Regions from separate parts of the Pantoea sp. X-Soil-YNGN-785 genome, predicted to be linked through region 1. Evidence: predicted binding sites of a transcription regulator. Region 1 holds the regulator's gene; the other holds the start of a gene.

Region 1 (10,653 bases):
CGGTTCTGCAATGGGTGCTGAATCTGGGTCTGCTGAGTCTGGCGATCATCCTGATCGTCTTTTTAGGCAAAGAGACTATTCATCTGGCAAATGTCCTGTTTAACACCGGCGAGCAGGCCTCTTCTTACCTGCTGATTGAGGGAATTGTTATCTATTTCCTCTACTTCGAATTTATTGCCCTGATTGTTAAGTACTTTCAGTCGGGCTATCACTTTCCCCTGCGCTACTTTGTCTATATCGGTATCACGGCTATTATCCGCCTGATTATCGTCGACCATAAAAATCCCTTCGATACCCTCTGCTACTCAGCGGCGATTCTGATTCTGGTGGTCACGCTGTGGCTGGCCAACAGTAACCGGCTGAAACGCGAGTAATCCCCCTGCCGTCTGACACGACGGCAGGTGTTCGCATCGCCGCTCTGCGCTAAACTAGCGTCCTGAAAATTATCGGGAGTGGTGCCATGTCGCAAGACGCACTCAGCTTATTACGTTCGCTCAACTGGCTTTCTCCGTCGCAGGCCACCCTTGCGCCGCCCTTGCTCGACTGGCTGATGGAGGAGGATTCGATGACGCGCCGTTTTGAACAGCACTGTCAGCGGGTCACGGTTCAGCCGCTGCGTGAAGGCTTTATCGACGCCAGCGAGTTGGGTGAGGAAAGGGCGTTGTTGCCAGACGATGAACGTTTCTGGCTACGCGAAGTGCTGCTGTCCGGCGACGATCAGCCCTGGCTGGCTGGCCGCACGCTGGTACCGGAAAGCACCCTTAACGGGCCAGAGGCGATGCTGCAACAGCTCGGCACCCGTCCTCTGGGGCGCTATCTTTTTTCGTCGTCGACGCTGACCCGCGATTTTATTGAGCCGGGGCAGGTGGAGGGATTGTGGGGACGGCGTTCCCGTCTGCGTCTCTCCGGCAAACCGCTGCTGCTGACTGAACTGTTTTTACCGGCATCGCCGCTCTATCGCGATCTGGTCTGAGGATTTTGTGGTGCAAACGAGCTTAAGTATGAATAAATGGCGGGCCTACGCTCGCCTGATGCGTATCGACAAACCGATCGGGACGCTGCTGCTGATGTGGCCCACGCTCTGGGCATTATGGCTGGCTGACATGGCGATCCCGCCGCTGCCGGTGCTGGTGGTATTCGTTGCCGGGGTATTTGTGATGCGCGCGGCGGGTTGTGTGATCAATGACTACGCCGACCGTAAAGTTGATGGTCATGTGGAGCGTACGAAGCACCGGCCACTGGCCAGCGGCGCGGTGAGTGCAAAAGAGGCGAAGCTGCTGTTCGTGATCCTGGCGCTGATAGCTTTTGCGCTGGTGCTGACCATGAACCTGATGACGATAATGCTCTCCGTCGTGGGGCTGGCGCTGGCCTGCGTTTATCCCTTTATGAAGCGCTACACCCACCTGCCGCAGGTGGTGCTGGGGGCCGCGTTTGGCTGGGCGATTCCGATGGCCTGGTCCGCAGTTAGTGAGTCCTTACCTCTGGTCTGCTGGCTGGTGTTTATTGCCAACATTTGCTGGACGGTCGCTTACGATACGCAGTATGCGATGGTCGATCGGGACGATGACCTGAAGATTGGCGTGAAGTCGACGGCGATATTATTTGGCCGTTTCGACAAGCTGATTATTGGTCTGCTGCAACTGGCAACCCTGCTGCTGATGGCGCTGGTGGGCATGATGCTCCACCTGAACGGTGCCTTCTACTGGACGCTGCTGCTGGCGGCTGCGCTGTTTGTTTATCAGCAGAAGCTGATCGCCGGGCGCGAACGCCAGCCCTGTTTCCAGGCTTTCCTGAATAACAACTATGTCGGGATGGTGCTGTTCCTGGGCGTACTGATGAATACGCCGCCGTTCAGTCAGCTGTTCTGATAGAGCGTTTTGGGCATAAAAAAGGCGACCTCATGAGGTCGCCTTTTTACTGGGCGCGCGTGTCAGTCGTGCGCCACCGCGGTTTCAATCGTCATGCGCACATCACTGGTGACCAGGTCAGCCAGGATATGCCAGGTCGCCAGAGTCTGCGCGACATCGGCATCACCGCTGTCGCTGATATACCCTTCGTCACGCAGCGTCAGCACCAGTGAGGTAAAGACCGCTTTGTCGAAGAACTCCGGCGCATTGATACCGTGCAGCACCGACAGACGCTGTGCCAGCGTCCGGCTCTCTTTCTCCAGCGTGCCACGGTTAATCGTCGGCTTGGCGCTGAGAATCGAGAAGGTAATGGCATAACGCTGCAGCGTTTCGCGCACACCGGCAGCCAGCAGTTGCAGCGTGCGGTAGCGCGCCGCAGTAAAGCGCAACTCACCGGCTTCGAAGGTAATCAGGCCCTGACGCGCCAGCTCCTGACTGATATCGGTCAGCAGTTGCGGCAACTCATCGGTCTGCCAGCGCAGGAACAGTTCGCTCTTCAGCATCGGGTAGATCAGGCTTACCTGACGCAGCAGTTCGGCTTCAGTCAGCGTCTGATGCTGCTGAACTATGGCGGCAATCAGCGACGGCATCACCAGCATGTGATGAATATTGTTGCGATAGTAGGTCATCAGCACCGCCTGCTCACGCGGCAGAATGATGATGTCGCCGATACTGTCCTTTTCATTCTCAAACTTATTCATACCCATGGCGTGATCCAGCAGCGCTTCCGCTGAAAGATCGGGTACGGTCGCGTTAGGTGAATAAGGCACATTGCGCAGCAGCTGGGTATAGCATTCCAGCTGTTCAATCAGCTGTTCACGGGTGAGTGAGCGCTGACGTGACGCCAGCAAAGCGGTAACACAGAGGTTCATGGCATTGGCCGCGCCCGCTTCATTGATACGTACCATCAGGCTGGCCGCGATATCATTGACCGTCGGTGTTAACCAGCTCGGACGCTGCGGCTCAATCGGATCGATGGCATCGCGCCATTCCGGTACCTGCTTGTTGAGATAGTTGACCAGCGGCAGCGGTTCGCCAAAGTTAACGTAACCCTGACCGAGATTGCGCAGCTTGCGCAAGCCACGCACCATCTGCATGAAGCCCTCTTTCTCTTTCGCCGCGCCGCGCAGTTCTTTGGCGTAAGTACCCACTTCCATCACGTGCTCATAGCCGATGTAGATCGGCACCAGCGTGATCGGGCGGTTACCGCCGCGCAGCATCGCCTGCAATGTCATGGCTAAGGTGCCGGTTTTCGGGTCCAGCAGGCGGCCGGTACGAGAACGTCCACCCTCGACAAAGTACTCAACCGAATAGCCGCGGGTAAACAGCTCGCCGAGATATTCACGGAACACCGTGGCGTAGAGCTTGTTGCCTTTAAAAGTACGACGAATAAAGAATGCGCCCAGACGACGGAAAATCGGGCCGGCTGGCCAGAAGTTGAGGTTGATACCGGCAGCAATGTGCGGCGGGACCAGGCCCTGATGATAGAGCACGTAGGAGAGCAGCAGATAATCCATGTGGCTGCGATGGCACGGCACATAGACAATCTCGTGGCCATCCTGCGCCAGCTGGCGCACTTTTTCGCCGCCATTAACGTTGATGCCCTGATAGAGACGACTCCATAGCCAGCCCATCACGCGGTCAGTAACGCGAATCGCTTCATAAGAGAAGTTGGCGGCAATTTCTTCCATCATCTCGACAGCATTCTGCTGCGCTTTCTCATGGGAGATTTTTTTGCTGCGTGCTTCATCTTCGACGGCTTTTTCAATCGCTTTGGATTGCAGCAGACGGTTAAAGAGATCCTGACGCGCCGGTAACCGCGGGCCAATCGCCGCCAGCCGCTGACGGGCAAAATGGATGCGCGCTACGCGAGCCAGCTTCTGGGCAATCGACTTATCCGTACCGTGTTCCGTGGCCATGCGGCGCAGCGAAACGGTCGGCGAGAAGCGAACAAAACTGTCGCGTCCGTGCCAGATCACCGCAAAGAATTTCTGTACGCCGTTCAGCACCCGCAGGTGTGGCGTGGCTTCGCCCTGGACTTCACGTCCGGGTGCGCGGCCAAACATCACCGTCACCGGCAGCATCTGGATATCCAGCGTAGGATTATTGCGATGCAGATCGAGGTAATCGTGAAAGATTTTCACCGATTCCACGCTGGGCACAAAATAGGGGAAGACGCGCGGGCCATCGTGGATAAATACGTGGCGCGGCAGCAGTGAACCATCAATCTCCAGCGGAGAGAGTGGGTCAGGCAGATGATGCCGCAGACACTGCGCGCGTAAAGTCAGTAAGTCGGCCTTCGAATCGTAAGGCAAAACATACATAATAGGTCGGGTCGGATCCAGACCATGTTCAGACACGGGATCGGCCGGAATGGCCTTACTTTTTACCAAAAACGACAGTGGTAAATTAAGCAATTTGTAATAGAGTTTACGCCAACCTGACATAGACAACATGAAGCCTCTTGTTAGCAAAGCGCCGCAAGCATACCAGAAAGTGCAGCGAAGATCTGTGGTGGTGCCAATTGCACGCAGCCCAGACATTGACGTCAATCCGATAAAAGGGTTCCCACATCATGGCAAATAATGCCACCGGACTTATCAGAATAGTTAAAGCCGCAGGTTACTCCTGGCAGGGACTGCGTGCCGCCTGGCAACATGAAGCGGCGTTTCGTCAGGAGGCCCTGGCTGCGCTGGTCGCCATTATTATCGCCTGCTGGCTGGATGTCGATGTGGTCTCACGCATCCTGATGATTGGGTCGGTGGTGCTGGTGGTCATTGTTGAAATCCTCAATAGCGCCATTGAAGCGGTCGTTGACCGCATCGGTCAGGAGCATCATCCGCTGGCGGGCCGGGCCAAAGATATGGGCTCTGCGGCGGTACTGATCAGCATCTTACTGGCACTGTTTGTCTGGATAGCGCTGCTCTGGACACATTTGCGATAAGCGTTCCATATCGCGCCGGAAGCCGCGTTTTGCCTGACAATCGGTTTCCATTTCGCCAATACCTGTATATACTCACAGCGACTGTATAAACAACCAGGGGGCGGGATGAAAGCATTAACCAGCAGGCAGCAGCAGGTCTATGACCTGATTCGCGACCATATTTCTTCAACAGGCATGCCGCCTACGCGCGCAGAGATTGCTGCACAACTGGGCTTCCGCTCACCGAATGCGGCAGAAGAGCACCTGAAAGCGCTGGCGCGTAAAGGCGTTATCGAGATCGTTTCCGGTGCATCGCGCGGCATTCGTCTGCTAATGGAAGAAGAAGCCTCAGAAGGCATACCGTTGATTGGCCGGGTTGCTGCCGGTGAGCCGATCATGGCGCAGGAACATATCGAAACCCACTACAAGGTCGATCCGGGCCTGTTTAAGCCGTCTGCCGACTTCCTGCTGCGCGTCAGCGGAATGTCGATGAAAGATATCGGGATTATGGATGGCGACCTGCTCGCGGTACATAAAACCCAGGATGTACGCAACGGCCAGGTTGTCGTTGCCCGCATTGATGATGAAGTCACCGTTAAGCGCTGGAAAAAGCAGGGTGCTATCGTGCATCTGCTGCCTGAAAACAGTGATTTTGACCCGATTGTTGTCGATACCCGTGCACAGTCCCTGACCATTGAAGGTCTGGCGGTTGGTGTGGTTCGCAACGGCGAGTGGCTCTGATTTGAGGCCTGCGTGCATTCGCCTTTTCTGATGCTATTCTGTCTGCCCTAATTTTGTCGCTGCCTGTTTTGCGCAGCGACACCGAGCACGGAACGGCGAATGCGCTTTATCACGGCAACCGATAAAAATCTCTGGCGGCTTGCGCTGCCAATGATCCTTTCAAATATCACCGTTCCCTTACTGGGGGTGGTCGATACGGCAGTAATTGGTCATCTCGACAGCCCTGTCTATCTTGGCGGGGTTGCGGTCGGGACCACGGTGACCAGCTTCCTCTTTATGCTGCTGCTTTTCCTTCGAATGAGTACGACTGGCCTTACGGCGCAGGCGTTTGGTGCGGGCGATAAAACTGCGCTGGCACGCGCGCTAACGCAGCCGCTGATTATTGCGCTGCTGGCAGGTGTACTGTTCATCGCTTTACGTTATCCGATTATTCAGCTGGCGACCCATCTGGTTGGCGGCAATCCCGCGGTACTGGAACAGGCGGCGCTGTTTATTCAGATTCGCTGGCTCAGCGCGCCTGCTACGCTGGCAAATCTGGTCATTCTGGGCTGGCTGCTGGGCGTGCAGTATGCGCGCGCGCCGGTGATCCTGCTGGTGGTGGGCAATGTGGTTAATATCGTGCTCGATCTCTGGCTGGTGATGGGTCTGCACTGGGGTGTCGCGGGTGCAGCAACCGCCACGGCGCTGGCGGAGTACATTACGCTGGGTGTCGGCAGCATCATGGTCTGGCGGGTCCTGAAGCTGCGCGGCATTTCGCTAAGCCTGTTGAAGCAGAGCTGGCGCGGTGACAGCGGCCGACTGCTGCGGCTGAACCGGGATATCATGCTGCGCTCACTAATGCTGCAACTCTGTTTCGCCTCGCTGACCGTGCTGGGCGCGCGGCTTGGCCCGGATGTGGTGGCAGTTAACGCGGTATTGCTGATGTTCATTACGTTCACGGCCTATGCGCTGGATGGCTTCGCCTACGCGGTTGAAGCGTTTGCCGGCGAGGCGCATGGTGCAAAAGATGGCAGCAAACTGTGGCATGTCTGGCACTCTGCCTGTCGGCAGGCGGTGGTGGTGGCGCTTTTCTTCTCGCTGATCTATGCCATTGCTGGCTCGCAGATTGTTACCCTGTTGACCTCCCTTCCTTCGCTGCAACAAAGTGCTGACCGCTATCTGGTCTGGCAGATCGTTATGCCGCTGATCGGCGTCTGGTGTTATCTGCTGGATGGGATGTTCATCGGCGCGACGCGCGGACGTGAGATGCGTAACAGCATGGTGGTAGCAGCAGCAGGCTACTTTCTGACGCTGCTGAGCGTACCGGCGCTGGGCAATCATGGACTGTGGCTGGCGGTAACGGTTTTCCTGGCGCTGCGCGGTCTGTCACTGTGGCTCATCTGGCGCAGGCACTGGCGTCAGAATAGCTGGTTTGATGCCTGACGCTGCACAGATTGATACAGATTATTCCGTATTATTCCGGGTTTGTGAATCTGGTTGCTACAATTAACTTTATCCGGCGCAGTTAACCAGCGCTTTATATCGTTATTTTGTTAAGTAACAAGATAATCATTAAACCCGAGGGTTGGAGGTCTGCCATGAATAAAGACGAAGCGAGCGGCAACTGGAAGCAGTTCAAAGGCACAATGAAAGAGAAATGGGGCAAGCTGACCGACGATGACATGCAGGTTATCGAAGGCAAACGCGATCAGCTGGTCGGCAAAATCCAGGAACGTTATGGCTATGCGAAAGATGAAGCAGAGCGTGAAGTGACGGACTGGGAAGGCCAGAATAAAGACCACCGCTGGTAATGCAGCGCTGATCAGTTAACACATTCCGGTGCACCCGCACCGGAACCACACAAGGATGCGCCAGTTACCCGCGTTTTCCCCGCTTTTTCCCCTCATCCTGATGATCGTGTTCGCAGCTTTCATGGTGCGTACAGGCTTCTACTGCAGCACAATTTTCACATAAACCATGCGCTTCAATCACACTGTGGCGTAAAGCGAACTGCGCTTCACCCGCCAGCGTCGCGATAATCTTCTCCACGCCCTGCGCCTGTTTCTCCGTTACTGCTGCACAGCGGTCGCAGACCAGCATCACTGAGGTATGTGCCGGTGCCTCGAAGTGGTGACACATGACGTAGCTATTGTTGGACTCCACCCGATGAATGAAACCCTGCTCCAGCAGGAAGTCCAACGCACGATAGACGGTAGGGGGTTTGGCCTGCGGTTCGCTGATGCGGAGTTGATCCAGCAGATCGTAAGCGCTGATCGAGCCAGGCTGTTCGGCCATCAGGCGCAATACCTCAGCACGCTGCGAAGTCAGACGTACACCGCGCTGCAGGCACATTTTTTCAGCCTGAATCAAAATTTGCTGCGATGTCATGTTTGTCATGAAAAATTCTCCGCTGGATAAGTGATGTTATTTTATCACACATAGTTTTGCGGCGCTGATGTTCGTTTTCGCCTGTTAAAACAGCATTATTTGCCTGATAAAGCAGCATTTTAAGAATTTAAGCCGCTATCTATCTCAAATCTGACGAGAAATCAGATCCATTCTCAATCGACATGAAGCGGAATTTGTTGGCATTTTGCTTTGCATCTCACTGAGTTAAGAAGTAATGTTCAGAAAGACTTAAGGAAAGTCTGGCAGTATTTGAAATAACCCGACACAGTCTGAACAATTACAACGGTTTTTTGATTGGAAAACGTCCAATCCTTTGAATTAAGACACTGTTTCCTTTGAATTCACAGCAATAACGCGTTAGCCAGGGTTCACAATAGGGCTAACAAACTATTCAGTCGTTGAATGTTTCAATGACAATTTCTCAGGTGATGGCAGGCAAATGGTGAAAAAATCCGCTCAACGTTCAGCGCTGAAGTATTCCGCTGCAGCGACCGCGCTTTTCCTTTCTTCTTCCGCCATGGCGGCAGGGACCTGGTATGATGCACGTAATGACGCCATGGGCGGCACCGGCGTAGCATCTTCTGTTTATGGCTCAGCAGTGCTGGCGAACCCGGCATTAATGACGCGTGCTAAATCTGACGATAACGTCAGCATTATTATTCCCTCGGCAGGTATTCAGGTTACTGACAAAGATAAGCTGATTGATAAAGTCGATGATATTACCGACACCGTGGATCGCTATCGCGACGTGATTGGTAACCTGACTTTTGCGGATTATTTGCGTGGCTACCCTGAACTGCGTGCTGCCTCCGGCGATGTCGCTGACAAGCTCAGCGATTTGCGCGGTAACAAAGCGGACGGCAGTGCAGGCGTGGCCGTGGCCGTCACGATCCCTAATGAGACCCTGCCTTTTGCGTTTATTACCAAAGCCTACGGTACGGCGCACGTCCGTGCCAACGTGGTCCAGGGTGATATCGACTATCTGCGCGGTGTTGCTAACGGAACGGTGCTGCCACGTCCTGGCGATCAAAATAACCTGCGTTCCAGTGCGAATGGCTTAGCGGCACTGACCATTGATTATGGTGTGGCAGTGGCACATGAGTTCACCATCGCCGGTCAGCCGGTCTCGGTGGGCGTAACGCCGAAAGTGCAGAAAACCTCGCTCTATAACTACACTGCCAGCATCTATAACTACGACAAGAACGACATCAACAATAGCCAGTATCGCAGCACCGACACCGGCTTTAACGTTGATGCCGGTCTGGCGACCACCTTTGCTGAAAACTGGACGCTGGGTGTGACCGGACAGAACCTGGTTTCGCGCGATCTGCAGACCAAAGAGGTCAACGGGTTCCGCGATACCTACCAGATTCGCCCGCTGGTCACCACCGGACTATCCTGGGATAAAGGGCCGTTTACCGTGACAGGCGATGTGGATCTGACTGAAACCAAACGCTTCAAAACCCAGGATAACAGCCAGTATGCGGCAGTGGGCGCGGAGTACCGCGTGCTTGACTGGCTGCAACTGCGTGCCGGTTATCGTGCGGACATGCGGTCTAACGACGAAAATGTTGCCACCGCAGGTTTTGGTCTGTCACCGTTTAACAAAGCTGTCCATCTGGATCTGGCTGGCTCGGTGGGGGCTAACAACACCTGGGGCGCGATGATGCAGCTGGGCTTTAACTTCTAAGCACGTTATTCCGGCTGTTCGGGGGCGGGCGATGCACTATCGCCCGCCCTTGTGTTATCCTTGCACAGAATTCCATCACCCTTAATTACCGGATTGTCTGCGCTTCATGCCTAATTTCTCTTCGCAACGTTTCTCTATCGCCCCCATGCTCGACTGGACCGATCGTCACTGTCGCTATTTTCATCGTCAGCTGACCGGTGACACGCTGCTCTACACCGAAATGGTGACCACAGGCGCGATCATTCATGGCAAAGGGGATTACCTGGCATACAGCGAGGCGGAACATCCGGTCGCGTTGCAGCTTGGCGGTAGCGATCCGGCGGCGCTGGCGCAGTGTGCGAAGCTGGCAGAGCAGCGCGGCTACGATGAAGTAAACCTGAATGTCGGCTGTCCTTCGGATCGGGTTCAGAATGGTCGTTTTGGTGCCTGCCTGATGGCCGAGGCGAATCTGGTCGCGGATGCGATTAAAGCGATGCGCGATGTGGTATCGATTCCGGTGACGGTGAAAACCCGCATCGGGATTGATGAGCTGGACAGCTATGAATTCCTGACGGACTTTATCGGCACGGTGGCGGGTCGCGGTGAGTGTGAGACGTTTATCATCCATGCGCGCAAAGCCTGGCTCTCTGGCCTCAGCCCCAAAGAGAACCGCGAAATTCCACCGCTGGACTATCCACGCGTATATCAGCTGAAACGCGATTTCCCGCATCTGACGATCGCGCTTAATGGCGGCGTAAAAACGCTGGAAGAGGCACAGACCCACCTGCAGCACCTGGACGGTGTGATGATGGGACGCGAAGCCTATCAAAACCCCGGCATTCTGGCGCAGGTCGATCAGACGCTGTTTGGTCGTCAGCACCCGGCGGCAAACCCGGTGGAAGTGGTGCGCGCCATGTATCCCTATATCGAAGCGGAACTGGCGAAGGGCACATATCTGGGACACGTCACACGCCATATGCTGGGACTGTTCCAGGGTATTCCGGGCGCCCGCCAGTGGCGACGTC
Region 2 (10,653 bases), 910 kb from region 1:
GTCGGCCCTTTCCCCGCTGGGCTCCCGTCTCACCGGCATCGTCACCACCACCGATAATGGCGGATCGACCGGCCGCATTCGTCGATCCGAAGGCGGTATCGCCTGGGGCGACATGCGCAACTGTCTTAACCAGCTGATTGCAGAACCCAGCGTCGCCTCCGCGATGTTCGAGTACCGTTTTGCCGGTAACGGCGAACTGGCCGGTCACAACCTCGGCAATCTGATGCTACGGGCGCTGGATCACCTCAGCGTTCGCCCGCTGGAAGCGATCAACATCATCCGTAACCTGCTGAAGGTCGACGCCTTTTTAATCCCGATGTCGGAGCAGCCGGTGGACCTGGTGGCGATGGATGCCGAAGGCAATATGGTTTACGGCGAAACCGCCATCGATGAGATGAAGCAGCCGCCGCAGGAGCTGATGCTGCATCCCAACGTCCAGCCGACGCGGGAAGCGCTGCAGGCCATTGCAGAAGCGGATCTGATCCTGATTGGTCCAGGCAGTTTCTACACCAGCCTGATGCCGATTCTGCTGATGGAAGAGATGGCACAGGCCCTGCGTCGCACGCCTGCCACTATGGTGTTTATCGGCAATCTGGGCCGTGAGCTCAGCCCCGCCGCGGCCAGTCTTTCAGTGGCTGACAAGCTTCAGATGATGGAACGTTATATCGGCAAGCGGGTGATCGATGCCGTAGTGGTCGGACCGTCGGTCGCCACAGAGGGCATTGAAAACCGGCTGATTGTCCGTGAACCGCTGGAGGCCGCCGACATTAAATATCGTCACGACCGCCAGCTGTTACGGGTGGCGCTGGAACACGCCATTCAGAGCTTTGACGGCACTACGAGGCCGCGATAAACAGCGTTCGCAGCTCATGCAGCTGATCGCGCACGCTGGCCGCCTGTTCGAACTCCAGGTTCTGCGCGTGCTGCTGCATCTGCCCTTCCAGCTCGTGGATTTTCTTCTGCAGCGCCTGCGGCGTTAACAGCTGGAAATCGGCCAGTGCCTGAGCCTCGCCAGGACGAGCCGGTTTCGCTTTGCCGCGGGTTTTCACCACATTCTTGCCCAGCTCCAGAATATCCGTGATCTTCTTGTTCAGGCCCTGCGGCACAATGCCATTCTTTTCGTTGTGCAGCTGCTGTTTCTCGCGGCGGCGCTCTGTCTCTTCAATGGCACGCGCCATCGACGGCGTGATTTTATCGCCATAGAGAATCGCTTTACCGTTGATGTTACGCGCCGCACGACCAATGGTCTGAATCAGCGATCGTTCGGAACGCAGGAAGCCCTCTTTATCCGCATCCAGAATCGCCACCAGCGACACTTCCGGCATATCCAGCCCCTCACGCAGTAAGTTGATGCCCACCAGCACATCAAACTCACCCAGACGTAAGTCGCGGATAATCTCCATACGCTCTACGGTGTCGATGTCGGAGTGCAGATAGCGCACCTTCTCGCCATGCTCCGTCAGATATTCAGTGAGATCTTCCGCCATGCGCTTAGTCAGCACCGTCACCAGCACACGTTCGTTGATCGCCACGCGCTGATGGATTTCCGACAGCAGATCGTCAACCTGGGTGCCGACCGGACGCACTTCGATGATCGGATCCAGCAGACCGGTAGGACGCACCACCTGATCGACCACTTCGTCGCCCGATTTTTCCAGCTCATATTTGCCCGGCGTTGCCGAGACATAGATGGTCTGCGGGGCCAGCGCCTCAAACTCTTCAAACTTCATCGGACGGTTGTCCAGCGCCGACGGCAGGCGGAAGCCATACTCCACCAGCGTCTCTTTGCGCGCCCGGTCCCCTTTGTACATGCCGCCAATCTGCGGGATGGTGACGTGCGACTCATCCACCACCAGCAGGCCATCGGCAGGGAGATAGTCAAACAGCGTCGGTGGCGCTTCGCCCGGTCCGCGTGCGGAGAGGTAGCGCGAGTAGTTCTCGATGCCGGAGCAGTAACCCAGCTCACTCATCATCTCCAGATCAAACTGGGTACGCTGAGTAATACGCTGCTCTTCCAGCAGTTTATTGTTCTCCAGCAGCACCCGGCGGCGATCCGCCAGCTCGACTTTGATGTCTTCCATCGCCTGCAGAATGCGCTCACGCGGCGTGACGTAGTGCGTCTTGGGATAAATGGTAAAGCGCGGCACCACTGAATCGATCTGCCCGGTCAGCGGGTCAAACAGGGACAGACGCTCGACCTCTTCGTCAAACAGTTCGACGCGCAGCGCAATATCGTCCGACTCCGCCGGGAAGATATCGATCACTTCGCCACGCACGCGGAAGGTGCCGCGCTGAAACGCCTGGTCGTTGCGGGTGTACTGCAGCTCTGACAGACGGCGCAGAATGCTGCGCTGATCGATAATCATGCCGCGTGTCAGGTGCAGCATCATTTTCAGATAGAGATCGGGATCGCCCAGACCATAGATCGCCGAAACCGATGCCACCACGATAACGTCGCGCCGCTCCAGCAGCGCCTTGGTCGCTGACAGACGCATCTGTTCGATGTGTTCATTCACCGACGCATCTTTTTCAATAAAGGTGTCGGAGCTCGGCACATAGGCTTCAGGCTGATAGTAGTCGTAGTAAGAGACGAAAAACTCGACGGCGTTATCCGGGAAAAACTCTTTCATCTCGCCATAGAGCTGCGCCGCCAGCGTTTTGTTCGGTGCCAGCACCATCGTCGGGCGATTGAGGTCGGCAATGACGTTGGCGACGGTAAAGGTTTTACCGGAGCCGGTCACGCCTAATAAGGTCTGGTGGGCCAGTCCATCCTCCAGCCCCTCTTCCAGGCGACGGATCGCCTCAGGCTGGTCGCCCGAAGGTTTAAAGGCGGAATTGAGTTTAAAAGCTTTGGTCATGAATGCAGTTCCTGCTGGAGAAGTCGGCGGGCAGCCACTTATTTTACTCTGCTATGGTGATTTTGCCAGAAAATAATACTGGATATAAAAACAGTAATCGTGCAAGGTTAATGCAATCAGGGTAAGACTTAGCCCGCCTGCTTCAGATACGTGATATCGCAAAGCGTGTTGCGCAATGTTATCCCCAGACCGGGATCGGATTTAACATTTGTCAATAGAACGTCACAAAATTACAGTTCGGTTACCTGACAGAAAATTCGCAGGCTTGTTTTTTGATAACCAGCTGATTTTACTGGTTTAAGCTAATAAGGCCAGAATCTCGTCATTATGTTACCAGGCCGCGTATTTCCTCGCTTCTAACCGGTTTTCATTACCTAATGCACAAGGTTATCCACAGGAATAGTGGATAAGTGATGGCAGCCCCGCCGCCATCAGCTGTGTATAATTTTTCCCTGCCGTCCCGCCTCGTTGAAAATAATTTTTTTTGCGTTAAATTTCGCGTCGGCTGCTGACGGATTATTCTGCATTTTTAATCTGTCGCCTGGCGTGGCACGCAAATTTTCATCATTCCACTAAGATTCTTAATCAGACATTCTGCGTTACGCAGCATGTCTGCACCACAAACAGCGCCCGCAGGCACTGTAAAAGTGCAGGCGCGTGATGACCATGGGTAATTGATAAGTTTTTCTCACCTTTCCTCCCTGGTACAGCGCACTTCAGCAGGAAACAGGGCCGTTTTAAGATCTGGCCTGGGAATTGCAGGAGTCAGTAACGTCACCGCGCTTTACGCGCACTGTGCTGCAATGGTGAGGCTGCCGTTGCTGATGACTTGTTTGCCAGACGACAAAGAGCGGAAGCAATCAGGCTAATGATCGGGAAGGAGAGTGTCAGATGCTGAGTCTACGTTCGGTAAATCAATTTTACGGTCAGAACCATATCCTGTGGGATGTGGACCTGGATCTGTCGCCTGGCACCTGCACCGGCATTCTGGGCCGTCCTGGCATGGGCAAGACCACGCTGGTCAACTGCATCATGGGCAGACTGCCGATTAACAGCGGCACCATTTCCTGGAAAGAGGATGGCTCGCCGCCGGAAGATTTGCTGCTGCAACCGGCCGAACAGCGGGCGCAGATGGGCATCGGCTATGTGCCGCAGGGCCGCCATATTTTTACCCAGATGAGTGTGGAAGATAACCTGCTGATTGCCCTGCTGGCGGGTGCCAGCCAGCGCGATCGTCATCGCGCCATTCCCGAAATGGTCTTTGATTTGTTCCCGGCGCTCTACTCCCTGCGCCAGCAACGCAGCGGCGATCTGCCCATCGATCAGCAGCAACAGCTGGCCCTGGCGCGCGCGCTGGTGCTGCAGCCCAAACTGCTGATTCTGGATGAGCCGACTGATGGGATGTCACCGTGGCTGGAAGAGGAGATGGGCAACTTGATCCGCCGGCTTAACCTCGACTACGGGCTGACCATCCTGCTGCTGGAGCAGCGCCTGTCGCTGATTCGGCGGGTGGCGGACTATTTCCTGCTGCTGCACCGTGGCCGTAATGTGGCGCAGGGCAGCATGGAGCAGCTCGATGACCACACCGTGGATAAGTGGCTGACGGTGGCCTGACGCTGAGTCCCTGTCACGGCAGGCGTCAGGATTGCAGGCAGCGCGCAACAACCTGACGTTCAGGCTGGTGAGCACTGCACAGGCTCATACTGATTGAGCAAAAGCCGGTGGGGCCAGTTTTTTACTCTGGCAGCGTCAGATACTGTCCACAGGAGGCCTGCTGCTGCGCATCGGTGAGATACGGAATGGTGCCCAGACAGGGCGCAGGCAGTCGCTGCTTCAGGCTGGTGAGATATTCCTGATAGCGTTTGCCAGGCGGCTCGACGGTGTTGGCGATCCAGCCCACCAGTGGCAGGCCGCACGCACGCACCGCCTCGGCGGTGAGCATGGCGTGGTTGATGCAGCCGAGCTTAATTCCCACCACCAGAATCACGGGCAGCTGTTCGCTGACCACCCAGTCCGCATAGGTGTGCGTCTCTGACAGCGGGGTGTACCAGCCGCCTGCACCCTCGACCAGAATCCAGTCCGCCAGTGGCTCCAGCGCCGCCAGACCCGCTGACAGTGCCAGATGGGTGATCGGCCTGCCCTCTTCGGCGCTGACGATGTGTGGCGAGGTCGGCTCCATAAACGCCAGCGGATTGACCTGCTGATAGCTTAACGGCACGTTGCTGAAGCGCTGCAGCGCCAGCGCATCACTGTTACGAATGCCTTCTGGCGTCATCTCACAGCCTGACGCAACCGGCTTGTAGCCCGCACAGCGGTAGCCCGCTGCGGCGGCTGCCTGCAACAGTGCGCCGCTGGCGACCGTTTTACCGACTTCGGTGTCGGTGCCGGTGATAAAAAGCCGTTTCATGAAAGCGTAACTCCGTAAATTAAATGGTAACTCAGGCGATAGCCGTGCCGATCGCGCGGCCAGTGTGCCTCTAACTGGTTGAGCCGTTGTCGGGTGAGTATCTGCCTGTCGCGGCCCTGATGCAGATGGGTCGCGCCAATCCCTTTCAGCGAACGCATGGCACTGAGCGCATCGGGAAAATGCAGCGTCACCCTTTCTGCGCTGCAAACCAGTTGCTCTGCATGGCAGGCCGCCGCAATCTCCGCCTCGCTGAGAAAGCGGTTAGCATGGGGTAACGCATCCAGATGGGACCAGGCTTCATGCACCTCATGCAACGAACCGTCGCCCAGCGTGGAAAACAGCAGCGTGCCCTCGGGCCGCAGCACCCGCCGGAACTGGCGCAGCGCGCCGGGCAGATCCTCACTCCACTGCACCGCCAGGTTGCTCCACACCATGTCGATGCTGTTATCCGCCAGCGGCAGCGCGTCGATGTCGCCCGCCAGATAGTGCTGCGCCGCGTCGTTGTCCCGCGCCTGTTGCAGCATCTGTGGTGAGAGATCCAGCGCCGTGACCTGTTTGCCGCGTTCGCGCCACAGCCTGCTGTACCAGCCGGTGCCACACCCGGCATCCAGCAGCTGCAGCCCGCTGTGAGCCGGTGCGCGTGCCAGCAGCGCATCGCCGCTGAGCCGTTGCAGTGCCGCATGGGCATCGTAATGGCTGGCCGCCCGACCAAAGGCACGTGCCACCGCCTGCTTATCAACCCGCAGCGTCATGCAGCGCCTCCAGTAACCGATCGATATCTTCCGGGCGATGTGCCGCCGTCAGGGTAATGCGCAGCCGGGCCGTTCCCGGCGGCACGGTAGGTGGCCGAATCGCACTGACCCAGCAGCCCGCCTCCGCCAGCCGCGCCGAGAGCGCCATCGCATCGCCATTTTCACCGATCAGCAGCGGCTGGATCGCGCTGGCTGAGTCCATCAGTTGCCACGGCAGCGCGGCCGCGCCACGCCGGAAATGCGCAATGTTCTGCTGCAACAGCTGGCGCAGCGCATCACCCTGCTGAATTTCGCGCAGTGCCGCCTGTAGCGCCACAGCCTGCGCAGCGGGCATGGCGGTGGAATAGATCAGATGCCGGCTGAACTGCAGGAAATAGTCGGCGGTATCCGCATCGCACAGCAGCGCGGCACCGCTGACGCCAAAGGCTTTGCCAAAAGTGACCACCAGCAGTTCCGGCTTAACGCCCTGCTGCCAGCAGCTGCCCCGCCCCTGCTCACCTGCCACGCCGATGCCGTGCGCATCATCCACCAGCAGCCAGCCCTGTGCCTGACGCGTCTGTTGCGCCAGCGAAGCCAGCGGTGCGCTGTCGCCATCCATGCTGAAAATCCCCTCGGTCACCACCAGCGTTTCCCCCTCGCAGGGTGACGCGAGCCGTGCCGTCAGGCTCTCCGGGTCGTTATGACTGAAACGCCGCAGCTGCGCCGGGCTGTGGCTGGCGGCGTCGAGCAGCGAGGCATGGCTGAGTTTATCGGCCAGGATGCGATCGTTTTTCTCGCCCAGCAGATGAATCACTGCCTGATTGGCCGCGAAGCCGGAGATAAACAGCAGCGCACGGTCATAGCCGAGCCAGTCGGCCAGCTGCGCCTCAAGTTCGGCGTGCTGACGGTGATAACCGGTGACGTGACCTGAGGCACCCGCCCCCGCGCCCGCCAGCGCCGCGCCCTGCTGCCAGCCCGCAATCACCGCCGGATGGCGGGTTAAACCGAGATAGTCATTGCTGGAGAAGTGCAGATAGCGGCGGCCACCGCTCTCTAACGTGCGGGTGGCTTGCTGATCGATGATTCGACGCTGTCGCCAGCCATCGGCCGCACGGCGCTGCGCCAGCCCCTGCTGAAGTCGTTGCTGCCAGCTCATTACAGCGCCGCGTTGTAGAACTGTTCTGTATCGGCATGGAACAGCTGCTCGCTGAGGTGTTCTTCCTGCTGCTGATCGCCGTGTTGGGTGTGGGTATGCTCCGGGTTCAGCCCCAGTTTGCGGAACAGCACGCGGTCTTTATCCTCTTCCGGATTCGGCGTGGTCAGCAGTTTGCAGCCGTAGAAAATCGAGTTCGCCCCGGCCATAAAGCACATCGCCTGAGTCTGCTCGCTCATCTGCTCGCGGCCCGCGGAGAGGCGCACATGCGAGGTCGGCATCATGATGCGCGCCACCGCGATGGTGCGGATAAAATCGAACGGTTCAACGTCATCGTTATCCGCCAGCGGCGTGCCTTTGACTTTAACCAGCATGTTGATCGGCACGCTCTCCGGCGGGGTCGGCAGATTGGCTAACTGCACCAGCAGACCGGCGCGATCGTTCACGGTTTCGCCCAGGCCGACGATGCCGCCCGAACAGACTTTGATTCCGGCGTCGCGCACTTTGCCGAGCGTATCCAGACGTTCCTGATAGCTGCGGGTGGTGATGATGGAGCCATAGAATTCCGGTGAGGTGTCGAGGTTATGGTTGTAGTAATCGAGGCCCGCGCCCGCCAGCCGCTGCGCCTGTTGATCGCTGAGCGTGCCGAGCGTCATGCAGGTTTCCATTCCCATCGCCTTCACGCCTTCGACCATCTTTTCCAGGTAGGGCATATCGCGCTCGTGCGGGTTTTTCCACGCGGCACCCATGCAGAAACGGGTCGAACCGGCGGCTTTGGCCTGACGCGCGGAGGTCAGTACCTCCTCCACTTCCATCAGACGTTCCGACTCCAGGCCGGTCTTGTAGCGCGCGCTCTGCGGGCAATATTTGCAATCTTCCGGGCAGGCGCCGGTTTTGATCGACAGCAGGGTACTGACCTGCACCTGGCGCGGGTCGAAGTGCTGACGATGCACCTGCTGCGCTTTAAACATCAGTTCAAGAAAAGGTTGATCAAACAGCGCTTGCGCCTGTGCAATTGTCCAGCGTTGAGCCATTACGTACTCCAGAAAAGGGTGTCATCCCGACAGAAAGCAGGGGTATACTTGTAAACTATATTTTTTTATTTTGGTTTACAACTCCGATGACTACCCCCGTTTTCTCCTCCGATGATGCCCGTTTTGACCGCCAGCACATCTGGCATCCCTACACCTCGATGAAGGATCCGCTGCCCTGCTACCCGGTCGTCGCTGCGCAGGGTTTTCAGCTGCAGCTGGCCGATGGCCGTGAGCTGGTGGATGGAATGTCATCGTGGTGGGCGGCGATTCATGGTTACAACCACCCGCGACTGAACCGGGCGCTAACGGAGCAGGTCACGCAGATGTCGCACGTGATGTTTGGCGGCATTACCCATCCGGCAGCAGTGGCGCTCTGCCGTCAGCTGGTGGCGATGACGCCCGAGGCGCTGGAGTGCGTCTTCCTGGCCGATTCCGGCTCGGTGGCGGTGGAAGTGTCGATGAAGATGGCACTACAGTACTGGCTGGGCCGGGGTGAGACGCGCCAGCAGTTCCTGACGCTGAAGCGCGGCTATCATGGCGATACCTTTGCCGCGATGTCGGTTTGCGATCCCGATAACTCGATGCACAGTCTGTGGCGCGGTTATCTGCCTGAGCACCACTTTGCGGCGGCACCGGCCTGCGGCTTTAATGATGAATGGGACGAACGCGATTTCGATGATTTCGCCCGACTGATCGAACAGCATCACCGGCAGCTGGCAGCGGTGATCCTTGAGCCGATTGTGCAGGGTGCGGGCGGCATGCGTTTCTATCATCCGCGCTATCTGCAGCAGGTGCGGGAAGCGTGCGACCGCTATGGCGTACTGCTGATAGCGGATGAGATCGCTACCGGCTTTGGCCGCACCGGCAAGCTCTTTGCCTGTGAACATGCAGGCATTACCCCGGATATTCTCTGCGTCGGCAAAGCGCTGACCGGCGGCATGATGACGCTGGCAGCGACCCTGACCACCCGCGACGTCGCCGACACCATCAGCCGCAGCGCGGCAGGCTGTTTTATGCATGGCCCGACCTTTATGGGCAATCCGCTGGCCTGTGCGGTGGCGGCGGAGAGCCTGAGCATGCTGGCGGACGGTCACTGGCAGCGTCAGGTGGCCGCAATCGAACAGCAGCTGCGGGCTGAGCTGCTGCCGCTGCGCCGTTCACCGCAGGTGGCCGATGTGCGCGTGCTGGGGGCGATTGGCGTGGTGGAAACCCATCAGGTGGTCAACATGGCGGCGCTGCAGCAGTTCTTTGTTGAACAGGGCGTCTGGATCCGGCCATTCGGTCGGCTGATTTACCTGATGCCGCCCTACATCATCACGCCCCAGGCACTGAGTCAGCTGGTGCAGGCAATTGGCGGCGCGCTGGAACATTCGCAACATTTTGCCGCCTGAAGCGGGCTGACCACTGGCACTGGTGGCGCTTTTGGTTATGATGAAAGGCTATTCATCGACAGTTAAGGAGATGTGATGCGCGTTTTTAGTCAGGATTTTAATGACGGCGAGAAGATGCCAGAAAAGCATGTTTTCAACGGCATGGGTTATCAGGGCGAGAATATCTCTCCCCATCTTGCCTGGGAAGCGGCACCGGAAGGCACCAAAAGTTTTGTGGTGACCTGCTACGATCCTGATGCGCCGACGGGTTCCGGCTGGTGGCACTGGGTCGTGGCGAATATTCCGGCCAGCACCACGTCACTGCCGCAGGGTGCCGGTTCCGGCAAAGCGTCACTGCCAGCAGGCGCAATCCAGACCCGCACCGATTTCGGTCAGGCGGGCTATGGTGGCGCGGCACCGCCACAGGGCGAAACCCATCGCTACATTTTCACCGTGCATGCGCTGGATGTGGAGACGATTGAGGTGGATGAAGGCGCCAGTGGCGCAATGGTCGGCTTTAATGTGCATTTCCACGCCCTGGCGAGCGCCTCGCTGACCGTGAATTATCAGTAAGACTGACAACTGACAAACCCAAAGCTAAATGATCTGGCAGCAACGCATTAGCTTAAATAGCAGGGAACAGGGTCAGAAGAGGAAAGCGTCCCGCGCCAGGGACAAAAACGCCGGGAGCGTTTTTGAACAACGCAACGCGTTGGCCCGGCAACGGGCGCACCTCAGGGATGAGGTGCGTAATTGCGCGGGCCGAGCGTGCCATGGATGGTGGCTTTTGCGTCTTTCTGATCTGACCCTATTCCCTGTGTCTGCACGATCTCATAGCTGGCAGTGGCAGACTTCGTTAACAATCTCACGCCCCTCCCGCTCAGGAGAGGCGTTTTTCAGGATGCGTTACGCCTGCAGCTGATGAATCACCACCCACATCGGGCCCTGCCCTACCGCATAACGTCCCAGCGGCTGTAACAGCCCCTTCGGTTCGCTAATCGCATACACTTCGATGTGATGCGATTTCTGTCCCGCCGCCACCAGAAAACGTCCGCTGTGATCGATATTGAACCCGCGCGGCTGCGTTTCCGTCGGCTGGA

Evidence for each region. Region 1 encodes LexA, which represses DNA repair genes until DNA is damaged. Its sites were predicted from a motif close to TNCTGTATGTACATACAGNA; they were not measured.
Region 2: the regulator LexA is predicted to act here: its motif matches at 2,935-2,954, upstream of uvrB (excinuclease ABC subunit UvrB).

What each region holds. Positions count from the first base shown of each region.
Region 1 covers NZ_AP035942.1:290,692-301,344, forward strand. Annotated here, with positions in the region: gene psiE (phosphate-starvation-inducible protein PsiE) at 1-374, shown strand, start outside; gene ubiC (chorismate lyase) at 461-973, shown strand; gene ubiA (4-hydroxybenzoate octaprenyltransferase) at 1,002-1,868, shown strand; gene plsB (glycerol-3-phosphate 1-O-acyltransferase PlsB) at 1,931-4,354, opposite strand; gene AC6I8E_RS01280 (diacylglycerol kinase) at 4,483-4,851, shown strand; gene lexA (transcriptional repressor LexA) at 4,957-5,571, shown strand; gene dinF (MATE family efflux transporter DinF) at 5,671-6,993, shown strand; gene AC6I8E_RS01295 (CsbD family protein) at 7,149-7,361, shown strand; gene zur (zinc uptake transcriptional repressor Zur) at 7,426-7,947, opposite strand; gene AC6I8E_RS01305 (conjugal transfer protein TraF) at 8,399-9,649, shown strand; gene dusA (tRNA dihydrouridine(20/20a) synthase DusA) at 9,756-10,653, shown strand, end outside.
Region 2 covers NZ_AP035942.1:1,197,685-1,208,337, reverse strand. Annotated here, with positions in the region: gene AC6I8E_RS05575 (gluconeogenesis factor YvcK family protein) at 1-853, shown strand, start outside; gene uvrB (excinuclease ABC subunit UvrB) at 837-2,858, opposite strand; gene AC6I8E_RS05565 (ABC transporter ATP-binding protein) at 3,750-4,472, shown strand; gene bioD (dethiobiotin synthase) at 4,594-5,265, opposite strand; gene bioC (malonyl-ACP O-methyltransferase BioC) at 5,262-6,017, opposite strand; gene bioF (8-amino-7-oxononanoate synthase) at 6,001-7,152, opposite strand; gene bioB (biotin synthase BioB) at 7,152-8,183, opposite strand; gene bioA (adenosylmethionine--8-amino-7-oxononanoate transaminase) at 8,270-9,574, shown strand; gene AC6I8E_RS05535 (kinase inhibitor) at 9,650-10,126, shown strand; gene pgl (6-phosphogluconolactonase) at 10,460-10,653, opposite strand, start outside.